DNA from 4 places in the Planococcus alpniumensis genome. Region 4 is predicted to be linked to each of the others. Evidence: riboswitches for the same ligand, from Rfam matches in the RefSeq annotation. Region 4 holds a riboswitch; each other region holds the start of a gene.
The links. Region 4 has a riboswitch for S-adenosylmethionine ahead of G3255_RS17620 (ABC transporter substrate-binding protein). Riboswitches for the same ligand answer to the same signal wherever they lie in the genome.
Positions count from the first base shown of each region.

Region 1: it holds a riboswitch for S-adenosylmethionine, as region 4 does, so the genes downstream of both, metK (methionine adenosyltransferase) here and G3255_RS17620 (ABC transporter substrate-binding protein) in region 4, are expected to answer to the same signal.
Region 2: it holds a riboswitch for S-adenosylmethionine, as region 4 does, so the genes downstream of both, G3255_RS14540 (O-acetylhomoserine aminocarboxypropyltransferase/cysteine synthase family protein) here and G3255_RS17620 (ABC transporter substrate-binding protein) in region 4, are expected to answer to the same signal.
Region 3: it holds a riboswitch for S-adenosylmethionine, as region 4 does, so the genes downstream of both, G3255_RS06220 (methionine ABC transporter ATP-binding protein) here and G3255_RS17620 (ABC transporter substrate-binding protein) in region 4, are expected to answer to the same signal.

Region 1 covers NZ_JAAMTH010000001.1:1,301,296-1,306,046, forward strand. Annotated here, with positions in the region: gene G3255_RS06675 (NUDIX domain-containing protein) at 1-77, shown strand, start outside; gene G3255_RS06680 (alpha/beta hydrolase family protein) at 64-855, shown strand; gene pckA (phosphoenolpyruvate carboxykinase (ATP)) at 967-2,556, opposite strand; SAM riboswitch class I at 2,794-2,904, shown strand; gene metK (methionine adenosyltransferase) at 3,109-4,305, shown strand; gene G3255_RS06695 (gamma carbonic anhydrase) at 4,340-4,751, opposite strand, start outside.
Region 2 covers NZ_JAAMTH010000001.1:2,878,902-2,883,652, forward strand. Annotated here, with positions in the region: gene G3255_RS14540 (O-acetylhomoserine aminocarboxypropyltransferase/cysteine synthase family protein) at 1-1,180, opposite strand, end outside; SAM riboswitch class I at 1,280-1,394, opposite strand; SAM riboswitch class I at 1,582-1,694, shown strand; gene G3255_RS14545 (methionine ABC transporter ATP-binding protein) at 1,827-2,858, shown strand; gene G3255_RS14550 (methionine ABC transporter permease) at 2,848-3,498, shown strand; gene G3255_RS14555 (MetQ/NlpA family ABC transporter substrate-binding protein) at 3,584-4,417, shown strand; gene G3255_RS14560 (M20 family metallopeptidase) at 4,482-4,751, shown strand, end outside.
Region 3 covers NZ_JAAMTH010000001.1:1,225,087-1,229,837, reverse strand. Annotated here, with positions in the region: gene G3255_RS06225 (methionine ABC transporter permease) at 1-668, opposite strand, end outside; gene G3255_RS06220 (methionine ABC transporter ATP-binding protein) at 661-1,686, opposite strand; SAM riboswitch class I at 1,777-1,881, opposite strand; gene G3255_RS06215 (thioredoxin family protein) at 1,917-2,240, opposite strand; gene G3255_RS06210 (ribonuclease M5) at 2,242-2,583, opposite strand; gene gcvH (glycine cleavage system protein GcvH) at 2,644-3,024, opposite strand; gene G3255_RS06200 (arsenate reductase family protein) at 3,102-3,458, opposite strand; gene G3255_RS06195 (hypothetical protein) at 3,614-3,760, shown strand; gene G3255_RS06190 (acyl-CoA dehydrogenase FadE) at 4,385-4,751, opposite strand, start outside.
Region 4 covers NZ_JAAMTH010000001.1:3,468,430-3,473,180, forward strand. Annotated here, with positions in the region: gene G3255_RS17610 (ABC transporter permease) at 1-341, opposite strand, end outside; gene G3255_RS17615 (ABC transporter permease) at 365-1,309, opposite strand; gene G3255_RS17620 (ABC transporter substrate-binding protein) at 1,403-2,983, opposite strand; SAM riboswitch class I at 3,263-3,365, opposite strand; gene G3255_RS17625 (alpha/beta hydrolase) at 3,466-4,233, opposite strand; gene mmuM (homocysteine S-methyltransferase) at 4,392-4,751, opposite strand, start outside.

The sequences.
Region 1 (4,751 bases), 2.2 Mb from region 4:
AAAATTACAGCTTCCTCATGCGTGACTCGGGCATGGAAGCGATTATAGAGAAGGTGAAGACTGTTGAAAAATGGTGATATTGAATCGATGAGATGGTATCCTTCGCCGAATCCAAACGTGCGCTTGCGGGAAGTGACGTATTGGTCTGAAGGTTTGCGTATTAAAGGCTTGCTGGCGCAGCCGAAAAAAGATGATGCCGGGAGTGGAATCTTGTACCTGCGCGGTGGCATCCAGTCCATCGGCATGGTGCGGCCGGCACGGATCGCGCAATTTGCAGGAATGGGATTTACCGTTTTTGCACCTTATTACCGCGGCAATCGTGGCGGCGAAGGGAAAGATGAGTTTGCCGGTGAAGACCGCTATGATGCTGTGAATGCCGTGGAAGTGCTGAAAAAATTCAGTGCAGGGCCTGTGCATTTGCTGGCATTTTCAAGAGGCGGCATTATGGCGCTGTGGACTGCTGTGCTGAGAAGCGATATTTGCTCCGTCGTCACATGGGCAGGCGTCACGGATACGGTGCTGACGTATAAAGAGCGGCTGGATATGCGCCGCATGATGAAGCGTCTTTACGGCGGCACGCCGAATACGGCGCTTCCGGCATTTGAAGAACGCAATCCCTTGATGCGCATCGGAGAGAGCGATGCTGCTTACTTGATTATCCATGGCTTGAAAGACGACAATGTTTCGCCTCAGCAAGCCTTCTTGTTGGAAGAAGCGTTACAGCTCAACCATCAGCCGTGTGAAACGTGGTATTTCCCGGAGTACACACATTTTTTCCCTCCTACGGCAAATCGCAAGACTGCGAAGGCCTTGACGGTATGGATGAAAGAGCAGGAAAAGCGTGACAGGGCATAGTCAAGCCTGGCCATGATAAAGCAGAGGCTTAGCCAAGGCGATCAGTAGTTAAATAAACACAAAAAAGGATCAAGAGAAATAATGCATTTCTCTTGGTCCTTTTTGATTGGATTAATTATGGGTAGGCCCGCCTTTTTGGCTGATGCCAGCATCCACAGTGCCGAATTTTTCAAAGTTGTCTTTGAATTTCTTCGCCAATTCCTGTGATTTTTGGTCATAAGCTTCTTTATCAGCCCATGCATTGCGCGGGTTCAATACTTCAGTCGGCACGCCTGGGATTTCTTTTGGCATGTTCAAGCCGAAGACGGATTCGTGTTCCATTTCCACGCCGTTCAAGTCGCCGCGGATCGCTGCGCGGACCATTGTGCGAGTGTATGACAGTTTCATGCGGCTTCCGACGCCGTATACTCCGCCAGTCCATCCCGTGTTTACTAGGTAGACGTCTGCGCCGTGCTCATCAATTTTATCGCCGAGCATTTCTGCATAGACAGTCGCGTGAAGCGGAAGGAATGGTGAGCCGAAGCATGTCGAGAATGTCGCTTCCGGTGAAGTGACGCCGCGTTCTGTGCCGGCAAGTTTCGATGTATAGCCGCTAAGGAAATGATACATCGCTTGTTCTTTCGTCAATTTGCTGATTGGAGGCAATACGCCGAATGCGTCCGCAGTCAAAAAGACAATCGTTTTCGGGTGGCCTGCAACAGAAGGGACAACGATATTATCGATAGCATCGATCGGGTACGCTGCACGCGTGTTTTCTGTCAATGATCCGTCGTCGTAATCCGAGATGCGCGTGTCTTTGTCAACGACGACGTTTTCAAGAACAGAGCCGAAACGGATGGCATCGAAGATTTGCGGTTCGTTAGCACGTGACAAGTTGATCGTTTTTGCATAGCAGCCGCCTTCGATGTTGAAGACGCCGTTATCGGACCAGCCGTGCTCATCGTCGCCGATCAATTTGCGGTCTTCGTCAGCCGACAAAGTCGTTTTCCCTGTACCGGAAAGGCCGAAGAACAAGGCAACGTCATCGTTTTTGCCGACGTTCGCCGAGCAGTGCATCGGCAGGATGCCTTTTTCAGGAAGGATGTAGTTCATGATCGAGAAGATGGATTTCTTCATTTCGCCTGCGTATTCTGTACCGCCGATCAAGATGATTTTCTTTTCCATCGAAACGATGATGAATGTTTCGGAATCCGTTCCGTCCACTGCAGGATCTGCGTGGAAAGTCGGGGCGTAAACAACAGTGAATTCAGCTTCATGCGCCTTCAGTTCTTCCGCAGTCGGGCGGATGAACAATTGATGGGCAAACAGGTTATGCCATGCATATTCGTTGATCGTCTGAATCGCCAGACGGGACTCAGGATCTGCACCGGCAAAACCTTTGAAGACATACAAAGCGTCTTTTTCTTTCAAATGATTAAGGACTTTAGCATATAGGTTTTCAAAGATTTCAGCGGAGATTGGGCGGTTGACGCTGCCCCAGTCAATTTTATCTTTCGAAATCGCCTCTTCTACCATATACTTGTCTTTAGGCGAACGGCCCGTGTATTTGCCGGTTTCCGCTTTGACCGCGCCTTCACGCGTCAATACTGCCTCCCCGTGGGATGTTGCAGCTTCCACCAATTGTGGAACGGATAATTGCATATTGATATTCGAGCCGTTCAAAAGCTCTTTCAAATCATTTGCTAGGTTCACTGAAGTCATATATATGTACCTTCCTTTTCGTTTATTCCCAAATGAATGGGGAAGATCTATATTCGAACATTAGTATAACACATTGACGCGATTAGTCTATACTAATAACTAGAAATCTGTCAATGTTCATGATTTGTGTTCTTTCAATAGTAGAAAAAGATGCATGCTTAAAAGTCTGACAATCGTTTCCGGTAAAAACGTTGACAGTGCTTGTTGCATTCCGTATGATGGGAAATTGAACGGATACTCTTATTCCGAGCTGGTGGAGGGTGCAGGCCCAATGAAACCCGGCAACCTGCTGCAATTGCAGCGATGGTGCCCAACCTGAAGCAAGGCGAATGCCTTGGACGATAAGAGTGAAAGGTGCTTATGATGATTATTCCTTTCCTCATTACTAATGGATGAGTGAAGGGATTTTTTTATGGAATGCCCTTAATCCTCGTGTGCAGGCTGAAAAAGCTGGAAGTTCAATTCCTATAAACGGAAACGGACTTGACATGGGAAAACGAGTACCGTATCAATTTCGAGAGCAATCTCGCAGGATATAAGGAGGAACTTTTTTTGACAAACCGTCGATTATTCACATCAGAATCAGTAACAGAGGGCCATCCGGATAAGATTTGCGACCAGATTTCAGACGCAATCCTGGATGCGATCCTAACAGAAGACCCGAATGCGCGTGTCGCATGCGAAACGACCGTAACGACAGGGCTCGTCCTTGTTGCCGGCGAAATCACGACATCCACATATGTAGACATTCCGAAAGTAGTCCGCCAGACCGTTAAAGAAATCGGCTATACACGCGCGAAATACGGATTCGATTCCGAGACAAGCGCAGTGTTGACAGCGATCGATGAGCAGTCGGCAGATATCGCTGCAGGCGTCAACGTGGCACTCGAAGCGCGTGAAGGCCAGATGACCGATAAAGAATTGGATGAGATCGGAGCAGGCGACCAAGGCTTGATGTTCGGTTATGCGTCAAACGAAACAGAAGAATTGATGCCATTGCCAATCAGCCTGGCGCACAAGCTCGCACGCCGCTTGGCAGAAGTGCGCAAAGAAGAAATCTTGCCGTATTTGCGTCCTGATGGCAAAACGCAAGTAACGATTGAATATGATGAGAACAATAAACCAGTGCGTGTCGATACGATCGTCATTTCGACACAGCACCATCCAGAAGTCAGCCTAGAGCAAATCCAGCGCAACTTGAAAGAATATGTCATCAATGAAGTCGTGCCGGCTGAACTGCTAGACGCTGAAACCAAATACTTCATCAACCCGACAGGACGCTTCGTCATCGGCGGGCCTCAAGGAGATGCAGGGCTTACAGGCCGCAAGATCATCGTCGATACGTACGGCGGTTATGCACGACACGGCGGTGGGGCATTCTCCGGTAAAGACGCGACGAAAGTCGACCGTTCGGGTGCCTATGCAGCACGCTATGTGGCGAAGAATATCGTCGCTTCTGGGCTTGCCGACAAATGTGAAGTACAGCTCGCTTATGCAATCGGCGTAGCACATCCGGTGTCGATTGCTGTCGATACGTTCGGCACTGGGAAAGTCAGCGAAGACAAATTCATCGAACTCGTACGCGCAAACTTCGACTTGCGCCCAGCCGGCATCATCAAGATGCTCGATTTGCGTCGCCCGATCTACAAACAGACAGCGGCTTATGGCCATTTCGGCCGTACGGATGTCGACCTTCCGTGGGAACGCACAGACAAAGCGGATGCTTTGAAACAACAGGCTAACGCATAATAAAAAGCAGGCGGATATTTTCCGCCTGCTTTTTCTATTGAAGTGATTTATAATAAGCTGCTTTTTCTGCGTACTCCCGGACGATGCGTTCCATATCCTTTTTGTCTGCTTCGTTCAGTTCACGCACTACTTTTGCTGGGCGCCCGAATGCCAATGTGCCCGGCGGGATTTTCTTTCCTTGTGCCACAAGGCTTCCTGCGCCGATAAATGCTCCTTCGCCAATTTCTGCACCATCCAAAATGATTGAGCCCATGCCGATCAGAGCGCCTTTTCTAATTTTGCAGCTGTGAAGCGTCACTTGGTGGCCGATAGTGACATCGTCTTCTAAGATGAGCGGGTTGTCCGGACTTTGGTGGAGCATCGACAAATCTTGGATATTGGTATTTTTCCCGATGACAGTCGGTGCGACGTCGCCGCGGATGACTGTGTTGAACCATACAGAGGAG
Region 2 (4,751 bases), 590 kb from region 4:
TGTTTTTCAACTCTTCTGCTGTCAATTGCTGGTGTGTTGTTGACGCCGGGTGGATAATCAATGATTTGGCATCGCCGACATTCGCCACGTGCGACCATAAATTAACGCCATCGATCACTTTGCGGCCGGCTTCCCGTCCGCCTTTGATGCCGAAGTTGACGATCGAACCATAGCTGTCTTTCAAGTATTTATCAGCAAGTGTCTTGGATGGATGTCCTTCCAATCCGAGGTAATTGACCCACTCGACTTGCGGATGGTCTTTCAAATATTCCGCGACCTTCTGTGCGTTCGTCGCGTGGCGTGGAATCCGCAGATGCAAAGTTTCAAGTCCCTGAAGCAGTGCGTGGGCGCTGTCCGCACTGAGCGATGGACCGAAATCGCGCAACAGCTGGACGCGTAATTTCGTCGCGAATGCCGCTTCCGGTACATCGATTCCGAAACGGATGCCGTGATAGGATTCATCCGGCTCCGTATAATTCGGGAAGCGCGGATTGTCCCAGTTGAAGCGTCCGGCATCGACCGCTACGCCGCCGATTGTCGTTCCGTGCCCGCCGATCCATTTCGTGGCTGAATGGATGACTACATCTGCACCAAATTCGATCGGGTTGCTGACGAAAGGCGACGCGAAGGTATTATCGATCAAAAGCGGTACGCCATTTTCGTGTGCGATATTAGCTACCCGCTCGACGTCGAACACGTTCAAACTTGGATTTCCGATAATTTCACCGAACAAGGCTTTCGTCTTGTCCGTAATCGCTGCACGGAAATTTTCAGGGTCCGTGGCATCGACGAATTTTACGTTAATGCCATAGCGCGGCAATGTGTTGGCGAATAGATTATAGGTTCCTCCATATAAATTGCTGTCGGCAACAATTTCGTCTCCCGCTTCAGCTATATTCAATACTGAGAATGCAATGGCTGCCATTCCTGATGATAAAGCTACTGCAGCAGTGCCGCCTTCAAGAAGTGCGACGCGCTGTTCGAACACATCGACTGTCGGGTTCATGATACGCGAGTAGATATTGCCCGCTTCTTTCAGGCCGAATAGGTTTTGTGCGTGTTCGGTATCTTTGAATACATAAGAAGTCGTTTTATGGACCGGTACGCCGCGAGCGCCTGTCACTGGATCCGGCTCTTGGCCGCCGTGTAATAGAAGAGTTTCTGGTTTGAAGTTTGTCATTGTCAATTCCTCCTGTTTTTGTAATAGTTTTTCGGTTTGAGGAGGACACAAAAAGACCCTCTTCAGAAAGAAGAGGGCCGTTATATACGGATTTGCCTCCTCTTATCTTTCAGCGACGCAAATGCGCGCTGTAGGATTTAGCACCTTTCCAGACATGAGCCTGTTGGTTGCCGGGCATCGTAGGGCCTATTCCCTCCGCCTCTCGTGATAAGAGTATTCAGTTATTTTTTTGCTTGTGGAAAAGTATAGAGGACAGCCCTGGCTAAAGTCAAGGATATTTTTCTAAAAATTTTAACTACTATAAGTAGCTCATCTACCGAAAAAAAATTACGTGAAAGCTGTTGACTTTTTCGCTATTTCAAAATAGAGTAGGAATCACGAATTGAATAGCTTACATCACTTTCTTATCCAGAGAAACCGAGGGACAGGCCCTATGACGTTTCGGCAGCAGATTCGCAAACCAGCGAAAACTGTGCTAATTCCTGCAAATGCTCTAGCATTTGGAAGATGAGAATGAGATGGTTTCATATTTTGAAGCCCTCTTTTTTCTTGCGCATAAGAAAAAAGAGGGCTTTTTGTTGTTATTTCAAGAAAGTGTTCGTTCGCACTCATTCGAATCGTTATTTGCAGCCACAGGAGGGACACCATGATTCAATTTGAAGCAGTCAAGAAAACTTATGTATCCGGCAAGCAGCAAGTCCATGCGCTCAATGGCATTGACTTGACCGTCGAAACCGGAGAAATTTACGGCGTCATCGGGTTCAGCGGCGCAGGAAAAAGCTCGTTGATCCGCACGGTGAATTTGCTCGAGCGCCCATCAACAGGACGCGTGCTCATCCACGGAGAAGATATTTCCACTTTAAGCGCACGCAAAATCCGCGATACAAGAAAAGACATCGGCATGATCTTCCAGCATTTCAATTTGCTGAACTCGAAAACAGTGCATCATAATATCGCGATGCCGCTACTCCTGGCAAAGACTCCGAAAGCGGAAGTCGACCGGAAAGTGGCGGAACTATTGGAATTTGTCGGGCTTGCCGACCAAGCGAAAAAATACCCGGATCAATTGTCCGGCGGGCAAAAGCAGCGAATTGGCATTGCGCGGGCACTCGCCACAAACCCGTCCATACTGCTATGCGATGAAGCAACGTCAGCGCTCGACCCGCAGACGACTCAGTCCATACTGGATCTGCTGCGCCGCATCAATCAAGAATACAATATCACCATCTTGCTCATTACACACGAAATGGGCGTCATCCGGGAAATCTGCGACAAAGTAGCCGTGCTTGAAGAAGGACGCGTCATTGAGCAAGGCAGCGTGTTTGAAGTGTTCACCAATCCTCAGCACGCGACGACAAAGCGTTTCGTCCGTTCTGTCATGAACGATGAATTGCCGGATTCGTTGCTTGAGCAGATTCGCCACAACGACGGCACACGGCCGATTTACCGTGTGCAGTTTACCGGGAATTCAGTCGGGCAGCCATTCATGTCGAGGGTGTCACGTGAATTCCAGCTCGATTTGAATGTGCTGTTCGGTAACATTACAGAACTCCAAGGCATTCCATACGGCAACTTGATTGTCGAGTTCGACGGCGCACTCGTAGAAATCGACCGGGCACTCGCCTCAATCCGAAACGACAATATCCAAGTAGAGGAGGTGCAGCAACATGCAGGTTGATCAATCGCAAATTTTAGAAGCTTTATGGGAGACCCTTTACATGACGGGTGCATCATTCGTTTTCTCGCTCTTCATCGGCTTGCCGCTTGGCATCTTGCTGGTCGTCACGAGAAAGGGCCATCTGCTTGAAAATGAAGCTGTATTTAACGTATTGAACATCGTCATCAATATCTTCCGTTCGATTCCATTCATCATCTTAATGGTCGCCATCATTCCATTGACGCGCGTCATTGTCGGCACATCGATCGGCACGGCCGCAGCCATCGTTCCATTGGTGTTTTACGCAGGGCCGTATATCGCCCGCCTCATCGAAAACTCATTGCTTGAAGTCGATAAAGGCGTCATCGAAGCAGCTCAGGCGATGGGCGCTTCTCCCGGCCAGATTATTTTCCGCTTCCTTATCCCGGAAGCGCTCAGCTCGCTTGTCCTGGCATTGACCATCGCTATCGTCGGCCTGATCGGCGCATCCGCCATGGCTGGCGCGATTGGAGGCGGCGGACTCGGCGACTTGGCCATCACTTACGGCTATCAGCGCTTCGACACATTGGTCATGCTCTTGACTGTCGCGATTCTGGTCGTCCTTGTGCAGGGCGTCCAATCGCTCGGCAACCTCATGTCCCGCAGAGTACGCCGGAGCTAAGTCCTTTTATTCACATCAATTAAATTCAATCAAGCGATTTATTCATCAGCACAATCACTCAAAAAAACCATTGGAGGATTTCATCATGAAAAAAATTACAGCTCTTTTAGCAACAGCAGGCATCGCCGCGCTTCTCGGCGCATGTGGAGACGATAGCTCAGCAGGCGAAACCACGAAAGTAACACTTGGCATCAGTGGATCGGACACGACGATTTGGGATTATGTCGGCGACAAAGCCGCTAAAGAAGGCATCGAACTCGACATCATCACCTTCTCGGATTATGTGGCCCCGAACTTGGCACTTGCTGAAGGCGAACTCGACTTGAACGCCTTCCAGACCATCTCGTATTTCGATGAATTTGTCGAAGAGCACAATGTCGACATCGTACCGATCGGCTCTACCGTCATTGCGCCGATGGGCTTGTATTCCGACAAATACGAATCCATCGAAGAACTTCCCGAAGGCGCCCAAATCGCTATGCCGAATGAAGCGACCAACATGGGCCGCGCACTCCTCTTGCTCGATGAATCCGGGCTCATCACTTTATCCGATGACGCCGGATTGACCGGAACAGCAGAAGACATTATCGACAACCCGAAAAACATTGAAGTCGTCCCGATGACTTCCGCCCATACGCCGCGCGCTATGGCTGACGTGGCTGCTTCCATCGTCAACAACGGCATCGCAGTGGATGCAGGATTGAACCCGACAGAAGACCCGATTGCCCGTGAAAGCGATACGGCAAAACCTTATATCAACCTGATAGCCGCACAAGCTGGCGAAGAAGATAACGAAGCGTATCAGCGCATCGTCGAATTGTACCAAGAAGAAGACACAGCTGAATTTGTCATCGAACACACAGAAGGCGCTCAAATCCCGACTTTCGTTTCGGTTGAAGAATTAGTTGATTACCAATAAGAAGACAGTCACTCTGCAGTTGCACGCCGTTAAAAATGAAATTCCATTCGAGGGGGACAATCACATGACCATCATTAGCGAAGCACGCGAGACGATTACGGAATCGATCGACAAGAACCGTGCTCAATATTTACGCATCAGCCATGCCATCCATGAAAACCCGGAAATCGGCAACGAAGAAGTGTTCGCGAGCGGCCTCTTGACTGGATTACTCGAAGAAGCCGGATTCCAGGTAGAAGACGGTGTCGCTGGCCACCACACCGCTTTTTACGCAGTTCGCGACAGCCACAAGCCCGGACCGACTGTCGCTTTTCTTGCTGAATACGACGCCTTG
Region 3 (4,751 bases), 2.2 Mb from region 4:
TAACGCTTGTCTGCTTTTCTAGTTAAGTAATCACCGATAAATTGGACAATGAATACAATGACCAGAATCGCAATCGTCGCCATCAAGGTGACGTCTTCTCGGCTTCTTTGGAAACCGTCCAGGAAGGCAAGGGTCCCTAGCCCTCCTGCGCCGATAATGCCAGCCATTGCGGTGTAGCCCACCAATGCGATAGCTGTCACCGTAATCCCAGAAATCAATGCCGGCTTGGATTCAGGAAGCAATACTTTGCGAATGATCGTCCAAGTCGTCGCTCCCATCGACCGGGCAGCTTCGATGACGCCTTTGTCGATTTCCTTTAACGCAATAAGCACCATGCGGGCATAGAAAGGAGCTGCCCCGATGATCAATGCCGGAAGCGCAGCGTTCGGTCCGCGAATGCTGCCGATCAAAAATTTCGTAAACGGAATCAGCAAAATAATTAAAATAATGAAGGGAATCGAACGGAAAATATTAACGAAAGCACCCGTCAGCCAGTTGACGATTTTGTTTGCCCATAACTGGTTCGGTGCGGTAAGGAATAAGACGATCCCCAGGACCAAACCAATAACAAATGTGAAAAACGTGGACATGGCCGTCATATAAATGGTTTCGAGTGTTGCTTCCCACATATCCGCCCAATCTACGTTCGGGAATAAGGTCTCAAGCATTGCCCATCACCTCCGTCTGTACATCATGTGCACCGAGGAAAGCTAAAGCTTTGTTTATTTCATCTGCAGTGCCCTTCAGTTGAAGGATGAGCGTTCCATAAGCACCCCGTTGGGTATGGGAGATGTTGCCGTGGACAATATTGACTTCCACTTTATATTCCCGGATCAGCTGAGTCAGGATCGGCTGCTCTGCCTGGTCCCCGACGAATATCAACTTGACCAATTGCCCTTCCGGATATTGCTCGCGCAGATGGCGGACGGTCTCTGCTGAATCTTCCGTCTCGGTTACTTGGGCAACAAAGCGCTTCGTGATCGTTTCCTTCGGATGCTGGAAGACATGCAGCACTTCGCCAAGTTCAACGACGCGTCCGCCTTCCATCACTGCCACGCGATGGCAGATCTTGCGGATGACGTGCATTTCGTGCGTGATCAAAACAATCGTCAAGCCGAGGCGCTTGTTAATGTCGACCAATAATTCCAAAATCGCATCGGTCGTTTGCGGATCAAGAGCCGATGTCGCTTCATCGCACAAAAGCACTTCCGGGTCATTCGCCAGCGCACGGGCAATGCCGACGCGCTGCTTCTGACCGCCGGAAAGCTGGGCTGGATATGCGCTTTCGCGTCCTTCGAGGCCAACCAGTTCGATCAGCTCTGCAGAACGCTTGCGCCGCTCCTCTTTCCCGACTCCTGCAATCTCAAGCGGGAATTCAATGTTCTCGCGGACGGTCCGCGACCACAGCAAATTGAAATGCTGGAAAATCATGCTGACCTTTTGGCGGGCTTTGCGGAGTTTCGGCCCCGAAATCGCCGTGATGTTCTGGCCGTTGATTTCAACGGAGCCTTCGCTCGGTTTTTCCAAACCATTTAGCAGGCGGATCAAGGTACTTTTCCCCGCTCCGCTATAGCCGATAATGCCAAAAATTTCACCGACCGGCACCGTTAAGTCGACATGGTCGACAGCCGTCAAGCGCGCTTTGCCAGTATCAAAAACTTTTGTCAATCCTTTTAACTCAATCATGATTGGGCACTCTCCTAAATCTTTTGCTAATAAAAAAGCCTTCCTGCTCAGATAAGCAGAAAGGCACATGTGTAAACACAATAAACCGTTCTCTCATCTTTCAAAGTTTTCACTTTGAGTGACTTGGCACCATTTCATTTTCATGACGGTTGCCGGGCTTCATCGGGCACTTCCCTCCACCTCTCTTTATAAGAGCTACGCTATTAAGTTAATTTCAGAAATTAAATTTATCATGGCTGGCTGTATTCGTCAACCGTTTTCAATTTCTCGTACAAATACGGCACCGACTGGAAAGCATAAACCTTGTCTGTCACTTTGCCATTCTGTGAAATCAACAGGCACGGCACACTTTCCACTTCATAAAGCTCCGCCACTTCCTGTACATAATTCAAATTGGCTTTGCCCATTGGAAGGTCTGGCAAAAGCTCTTCCACCACGCCGAGCATCTTGCTGGCCACTTGGCACGTGCCGCACATCGGCGTATACAGATAATAAGCTGAAACAGGCTGTGTGTTTTTTTCCTTCAGCCATTCTTTATGTGTCCATTCATTCATGCTAGTCATTCCCTGCTACTGGATTTAAGACCCGTACATCTGCTGCGATGAGCACATCGATCAGCTTCCGCAGCGGCGTCGTCGCCACCTCTTTATAACTTCGGTCGACATGGAAATGGCGGGCTTCCGGAAACTCACGCTTGATGAGCTTGCGCAATTTATCGCCTGAAGCGTCCGCATCGACCAGGATGATGATATCCTGCCCTTCAAAAGGCAGCAGCATTTCCTCGAGTCTTGTAGCACTCACTGTACCATTTGTGCAAAGAATCGTCACGGGTTCTGCAATCAATGGCGCTATCCGGGTTTTGTCGCTGATCCCTTCAACCACTATCACTTTCTCCATACGTATCCCCCCAGAAAACCTTATATGAAAAAAAGCGCCATAAAGAGGCGCTTTCAGAACTTACTCGTTTGTCATTTCTTTATATTCGTCAGCTGACATCAATGCATTGACCTCATCTTCGGAAGGGGCTTCCACAACGACCATCCACGCTTTTTCATAAGGTGATTCGTTGACGAATTCCGGGCTGTCTTCAAGCTCAGAATTGACTTCGACGATTTTCCCGCTGATTGGCGCATACAATTCCGATACTGTTTTAACGGATTCGACGCTGCCGAATGGCTCGTCTTTTTTCAGCTCGTCGCCGACTTGCGGAAGCTCGACAAATACGATGTCTCCAAGTTCATCTTGCGCGAAATGAGTAATGCCGATACGTGCTTTGCCGTCTTCGACTTTGACCCATTCGTGTTCTTTTGAATAGCGAAGCTCTTGTGGTGTGCTCATCCAAACCCCTCCAAATATGTAATTGACTCAATTTTAGTTTGCCACAACCAAGGATGAAAAACAAGATGACAAACTTGTCAGCTCCATGTATTTCCGTAAGCCTCTTCCTTGAAGCCAAGTGTCGCCTGAGAGCCGTCCCATGCAAGCGGGCGTTTGATGAGCATGCCGTCTGATGCTAGCAATTTGTATTGCTCATCTGCTGACATTTCCGGCAGCTTTTCCTTCAGTTCGAGTTCACGGTATTTTTTGCCGCTCGTATTGAAAAACTTCTTCAGCTCGATGCCGCTCGTTTGGTGGATCTCTTTCAGCTGTGCCGCGGAAGGCGGATTTTGCGAGATATCGATATAGTCGAACTCCGCATCATTTGCCTCAAGCCATTTCTTGCCTTTTTGGCAGGTCGAGCATTTCGGGTAAGCGTAATACTGGATCATCAAATCTCCTCCTGTCTTGTAAATCAAGCATATCAAAATGCCCCGGAGCAGTCGACTGGAAGGGAGTTAGTGAAAATTGAATTGAAAATGTGACTTTCTTGTATGAAAAATCGGATGTCCATTTCGACGGACGCTTTCGGGCCCACAGGATGTGGGTCATGCAGCTGGCGCGACAGGACGTCGCGGTGCCAGCTGCCAGGACACGGCTTCAGCCGCTTCCTTCGCTGCGCTCAGTCCAGGGTCTTCAGCTCGTGCTATTTCCGCAGGAGTCGCCGTCTCCATTCCCATCCGGTATTGTGTATTGAACGAAGGAAAAACCTTAAATGCTAATTAAATCTCACCGTTTCTGTTGCTCTCAGAAGAAACACTTTATACAAAAATTATATAACTCCTCTTCGTGCATGTCTTAAACAAAAAAAGGAAAAGGTTTTTCCTTCCCATTCTCAGAGTGTTGAAGAAGTTTAATAAGTCGGTATAAATTAAAATCGGACCATCTTTTCGACATTCAAAATCAAAGACCTATTTAAGTATTTGGAAAATTGTTCGCTCGTAACCCCTTCTGCTCACTAATGTTGCGCATTACTTTCGCAAAGATAATGTCTCCCGTAGGCCGACCTTATCTTTCCAGTGGAGCAGCGTAAGCGACGAGACAACCGAGCCCCCGCAAGGAATGAATGAGCGAAGCTTAGCTGAGAACATTCATTTGCGACGCATCTGCCAGGTAGATGTTAGAGCAAACGGGTTTTCTGCGATGCTCGAACGCAGTGAGAGTTGAGCACAAAGGTTTCGTAGATACTGAGGAGGCTTAGGAGGCTTGGGTGCGAGCCCACGAAAAGCGAGCGATAAGCTTCGGAAAATACGACTTCACAATTATATCGACAACCTTAAAAAAACAGGAAGGGTTTCCCCTTCCTGTTTTGTGCAATCTATTAGACGACGTATTTTTCTACACTGATCAATTTTTCGGATGCTTCGCGTTTTTTCGCGATCAAGTTGTACGGTGTTGAACGCGTCAACTTGCGAAGTGCAGACAACATCATGCGCTGGTTATCGCCATCGATTGCTGCGATCAAGGTTTCTTTCGCGTCTTTCTCGATTTCTTCTAAAGCTTCCTGGCAGAAGATCTGCGTATAAAGAAGTTTCTGCTTCGCCTTTTCTTCGCCGCTTGCTGCGATTGCTTTTTCAGTGCGCAAGACAACCGATTCCATTGCGAAGACATTGCTGACGATATCCGCGATGTTCACGAGCACTTCCTGCTCTGCTTCCAGTTTCTTGCCGTAAGTCTGTGCAGCAAGG
Region 4 (4,751 bases):
GCAGGAAAGGCCAAGAAGCCATCGATGATTCTCATCAGCACGAAATCCACTTTGCGGAAATAGCCGGAAATCAAGCCGATTACTGTGCCGATCACCGTCGACAGCACCGCAACGATGACGCCTACAGACAAGGACACCCGGGCCGCGACGATGGTCCGCGAGAAAATGTCGCGCCCGAAATCATCCGTGCCGAACCAATGCGCCGCTGAAGGGCCGGTCAAGCGCTGCTCCGGGGAAATCGCGGCCGGAGAAAATGGCAGCCAGGAACTTGCGGTGATGGCCGCAAGCGCAGCGACCACCAGTATGGAGAGCGCCAGCAGATTCGTTTTCTTAGTAAACATCGGTTTCGTCTCCTTCCAAATGGTCAATCATAGCGAATGCGCGGATCGAGGAATGTGTACAGCAGATCCACCAATAGATTGACGAACACATAAATGCCGGCAATGAACAGCACAATTCCCTGTACGACCGGGTAATCGCGCCGGTGGATGGAATCGACCAAGAGCTGGCCGATGCCCGGGATCGTAAACAAAGTCTCGATGATGACCGTGCCGCCGAGCAAGCCGGCCACTGTAGCGCCGAGCACCGTGGTCGTCGGGATCAAGGCATTGACGAAGACGTGGCGCATCAATACTTCACGTTCCTTTACGCCTTTCGCGCGCGCCGTTTTGATGTAATCCTGATTGACCGAATCGAGCATGCTGTCGCGCAGCATACGCGCGATGATGCCCACTTCGACGATTGCCAGCACAAACGATGGCAGCAAAATATGGTGAAGCCATACATCCGCCCCTTCCGCAAACGGCACATAGCCGGCCACCGGAAAGATCGGCAGCGCAACGCCGAAGCCGAGCACCAATAGCGTCGCGAGCCAGAATTCCGGGACCGATACGCCGAACAAGGAAACCGATGTGAAAATCGGATCCAAAACGGTTTTGCGCAACGCGACGATGAGGATCGCCACCGGAATGGCGATAACGAGCAAAATCACCGTCGACAGCGCCATCAAGCTGAAGGTCGGTCCGAAGTTCTCAGCAATCAGCGAGGTCACCGATTGCGAAGAATAAACGGAGGTTCCAAGATCCCCTGTGATGACTTGTGAAAACCAATTGAAGAATTGGACATAAAGCGCTTGGTCCAAGCCCAGTTCACGCTCCAAATCAGCAATTGCTTCCGGTGAACTGTCTTCCCCTAAAATGAGGAACGCCGGGTTGCCGGGCGTCAGATGCACGATCATAAAGACGATAACGCTGACGACCAGCATGACGGGAATCACCGACAACAGCCGGCGAATCGTATAGTTCAGCATTGCGTGTTCCCCCTTCTCCATAAAAGGAAGAAAATCGCCAGCATCGTTCCTGACGATTTTCTTCTCTTAGTTATCCTGTTTGATGGCTCGTTGTTAATTGGTTTTATACGTATTCCAGAAGCGCGGGCCGTACCATTCGCTATAGTCGTGGAGATCGGTTGTGCGCGCATTCAAGTTCGAGATGTTCGTCACTTTTTCAAACGGCAATTCTTCGTAGAGCGTTTCGTTCAAGCCGGCGAGGATCTGCTGTCGCTCTTCCTCGGATTCCGCTTGTGCCCACTGGGCGATTTGCTCCTGCCATTTCTCGCTGTTATACCACCCGCTGCTGTTCGAATCCTGGCTCAACATGCCTGCCTGGTTCGGCGAGAAGAACGGGGACCATCCGACGACAACTAGATCCCAATTGGAAGCCTCTCCCCATTTCTCAAGGTATGTTGCCCATTCGTAAGATTCCAGTTCGACCGCAAAGCCGGCTGCTTCAAGCTGCTGTTCAGCGATCTCGGCAATTTTCTTATAGTCGTTGGAATCGCTTGAGAAGATGATCTTGATCGGCTCGCCGTCGTAGCTGCTTTCTGCCAATAGGCGTTTCGCTTCTTCCACATCGTAAGACAGGAAGCCTTCTGTGTTTTCTTCCGAATACAGGGCGGTTTGGTTCGGCGTGAACAACGCGCCGTCCAACTCATAAAATTCCTCGTTGCCGTATGTCGCTTTGGCAATCGCTTCTTTATCGAGTGCCGCGTTCAATGCCTGGCGCACTTGCAGGTCATCGAACGGCGCTTCCGATTTATCCGGCGTCAACACCGTATAGCCATTAGTGGCTGTGCCCGGTTCAATGTTCGGCGTGCTTTCGATCACTTCGTACAAATCGAGCGGAACTTCATCCCCAAAATCATAAAGTCCGGTTTTCAAGCCATTGACGACCACTTGAGGGTCTTTGACGATTTTGAAATGAACCGAATCCACATACGTTTTTTTCTCGCCCGTCAAACCGCTTGTCTCATCGGTTCTTGATGCGTAGTCATCGTATTTGGAAAGCACGATTTCGTCGCCGCGCTTCCACGAATCAAACTGGAATGGCCCAGTGCCGATATATTGGTCATGGTCGAGCGGCTTTTCGCCGGCTGCTTCAGCGACCGCTTTCGGCAAGATGACAGCGGCCGATTTCGGGGCAGCTAAGTCGGAAAGTAAAGAGCTATAGGCTTTGTTCAATTGAATGGTCAATTGCGAGTCGTCTGCTTCCACGGACTCAACGTGGTCGTTGGTGATCTTGCCGACAGATGATACTTTCAGCCACCGTTCGATGGACGCTTTGGCATCTTCTGCCGTTACTGGTTCCCCGTTATGGAAAGTCACGCCTTCGCGCAAGGTGATGGTGTAGGTTTTTCCATCTTCGCTCACTTCGTAATCTTCAGCGAGCAGCGGCGCAGCTTCGAAATCCTGGTTCAAGGCAAACAAACCTTCATAAATATGCCAGCCGATTTTGCGCGCGGCACTTTCGCCCGTATACATCCAGTCCAATGTGTTCGGATCCGCGCTGATCGCCACGTTCAGTTCCCCGCCTTCTACAGGCTCTGAATTTCCGCCGGAAGTTGATGGACTTGCTTCCCCGCCGGAACAGCCGGCCAATCCGATAAGTGCAATTAAAGTGATAACTAAAAAGATAAAATTTTTCACGATGTTCCTCCTTATAATTGAAAAAATGATGATGCCTCGAGTATGTATGCAACTGCCTAAAAGCCTATCCAAGTTCCCAGATTTTCAATGAAGCGCCGAAGTGTTGATGCGCCAATCTGCCGCTCAAGCTCCGACGGTATTTCGAAAACCATTTGTCCACTGAAGGCACCTCCTTCATCAAAAATAATTTATCTTACCTGTTTACTTGGTTTTAACGTAATAAAAAACCCCTTCTTCTTTTTGACAAGAAGAGGAGCAGTTTCACACGTTCGATCGCCTCTCTTATCTCTGTACACACGGTACAAGGAATTAGCACAGTGCCGCGTGGCGGTCTGCTGCTTTGACGTCCCAGGGCCAGTCCCTCAGTCAATCTCGATAAGATGATTAAATTGTAAAGTTCATGTTACGGCCCTTGATCTGGCTTGTCAACATTATTTTGAATAAATTGAATTTATTTACATGGAAATGAAACACGATTTGATTTACCCTTGCCCGCCAGCCGGCAAGACATTAGCCTGTGCAATCCATTCAAGAGATTTGGCGACGATGAAATCTAATTCATGGTCCATGGAAGCGATGTGATAGGAATCATGGAGTTCATATTTGGACGCGTTTTCTGAACCGATTTTGCCAAGAATATAATCGGTGTTAGCTGGCGGCACAACATGATCTTCAAGCGACTGGAAACAAACGACCGGGCAGCGGACTTCGCCGAGTTTTGCGCGGACAGCATCCATATAGCCGAGCAATTGTTGATACGCCTTGACCGGCGCTTGCCCATAAGTGATTTCTACCGCATCCGCTTTTTTAATATCGGGCGCATCTTCTGTGACATAATCATGGGCCGGCTTCGTGCGGTAGGTTTCAAACTGCGGAATATCGATCGCTGGGTTGATCAACACGAGACCCTCGATTTCAGGATGGCAGCTGGCCAGATCCAAGCTCAAGGTGCCGCCCATCGATTGTCCGATGACAAAGACCGATGTGCATGACTGCTTGAGTTCTACATAAGCCTGCTCGATACTCGCGAACCAGTCGCCGTAAGAGAACTGTTCCAGATCCTTGAAATGTGTGCCATGGCCCGGCAGCCGCGGACAGGAAACCGTATAGCCTTGTTTGCCGAGTGCTTCGCCTAATTCTCTGACGCTTTGCGGCGTGCCGAGAAAACCGTGGCATAATAGGATGCCGGTGCTATGTCCTTTCAAAAAGAAAGCTTCCGCCCCTTGAATGACAGGATATTGTTCGTTCATGCAAACCCTCCTTTAGCTGTTTTAAAAGTAAGGAGGCCGACTTGCTGCCTCTAATGTGACGTACTGCGTAAAAAAGCTTATTCACATTAGACTATATTTAAAACCTACTTGTCAACTAGGTTTTATAAAATGGACGATCACTCGCACCACAGGCTGCTTTAAACTTCGGAAGCCTTCCCTTGGCGGGCCCAGTTGGCGATCGTTGCAATATCTCCTGGGGTCGTGCTGCAACAGCCGCCGATGATGTCAGCTCCCGCTTTATGCCAGGCTTGCGAATTGGCTAAAAATGCACCAGCCGACGGTTCTTCGCTCCAGGTTTTGCTTACCGGGTCGTAAGTGGCGCCGGAATTCGGATAGACGATGACCGGTTTGGAAGACGCGCTTTTCACTTCCTGGATTAAGGACTCGATAAACTGCGGCGCTGTGCAATTAATGCCGATTGCCGCCACTTGCGGTCGTTCCTCGAGCCATTTTGCACAATCCGCGATCCGCTCCCCGTCACTGATATGGAACTCATC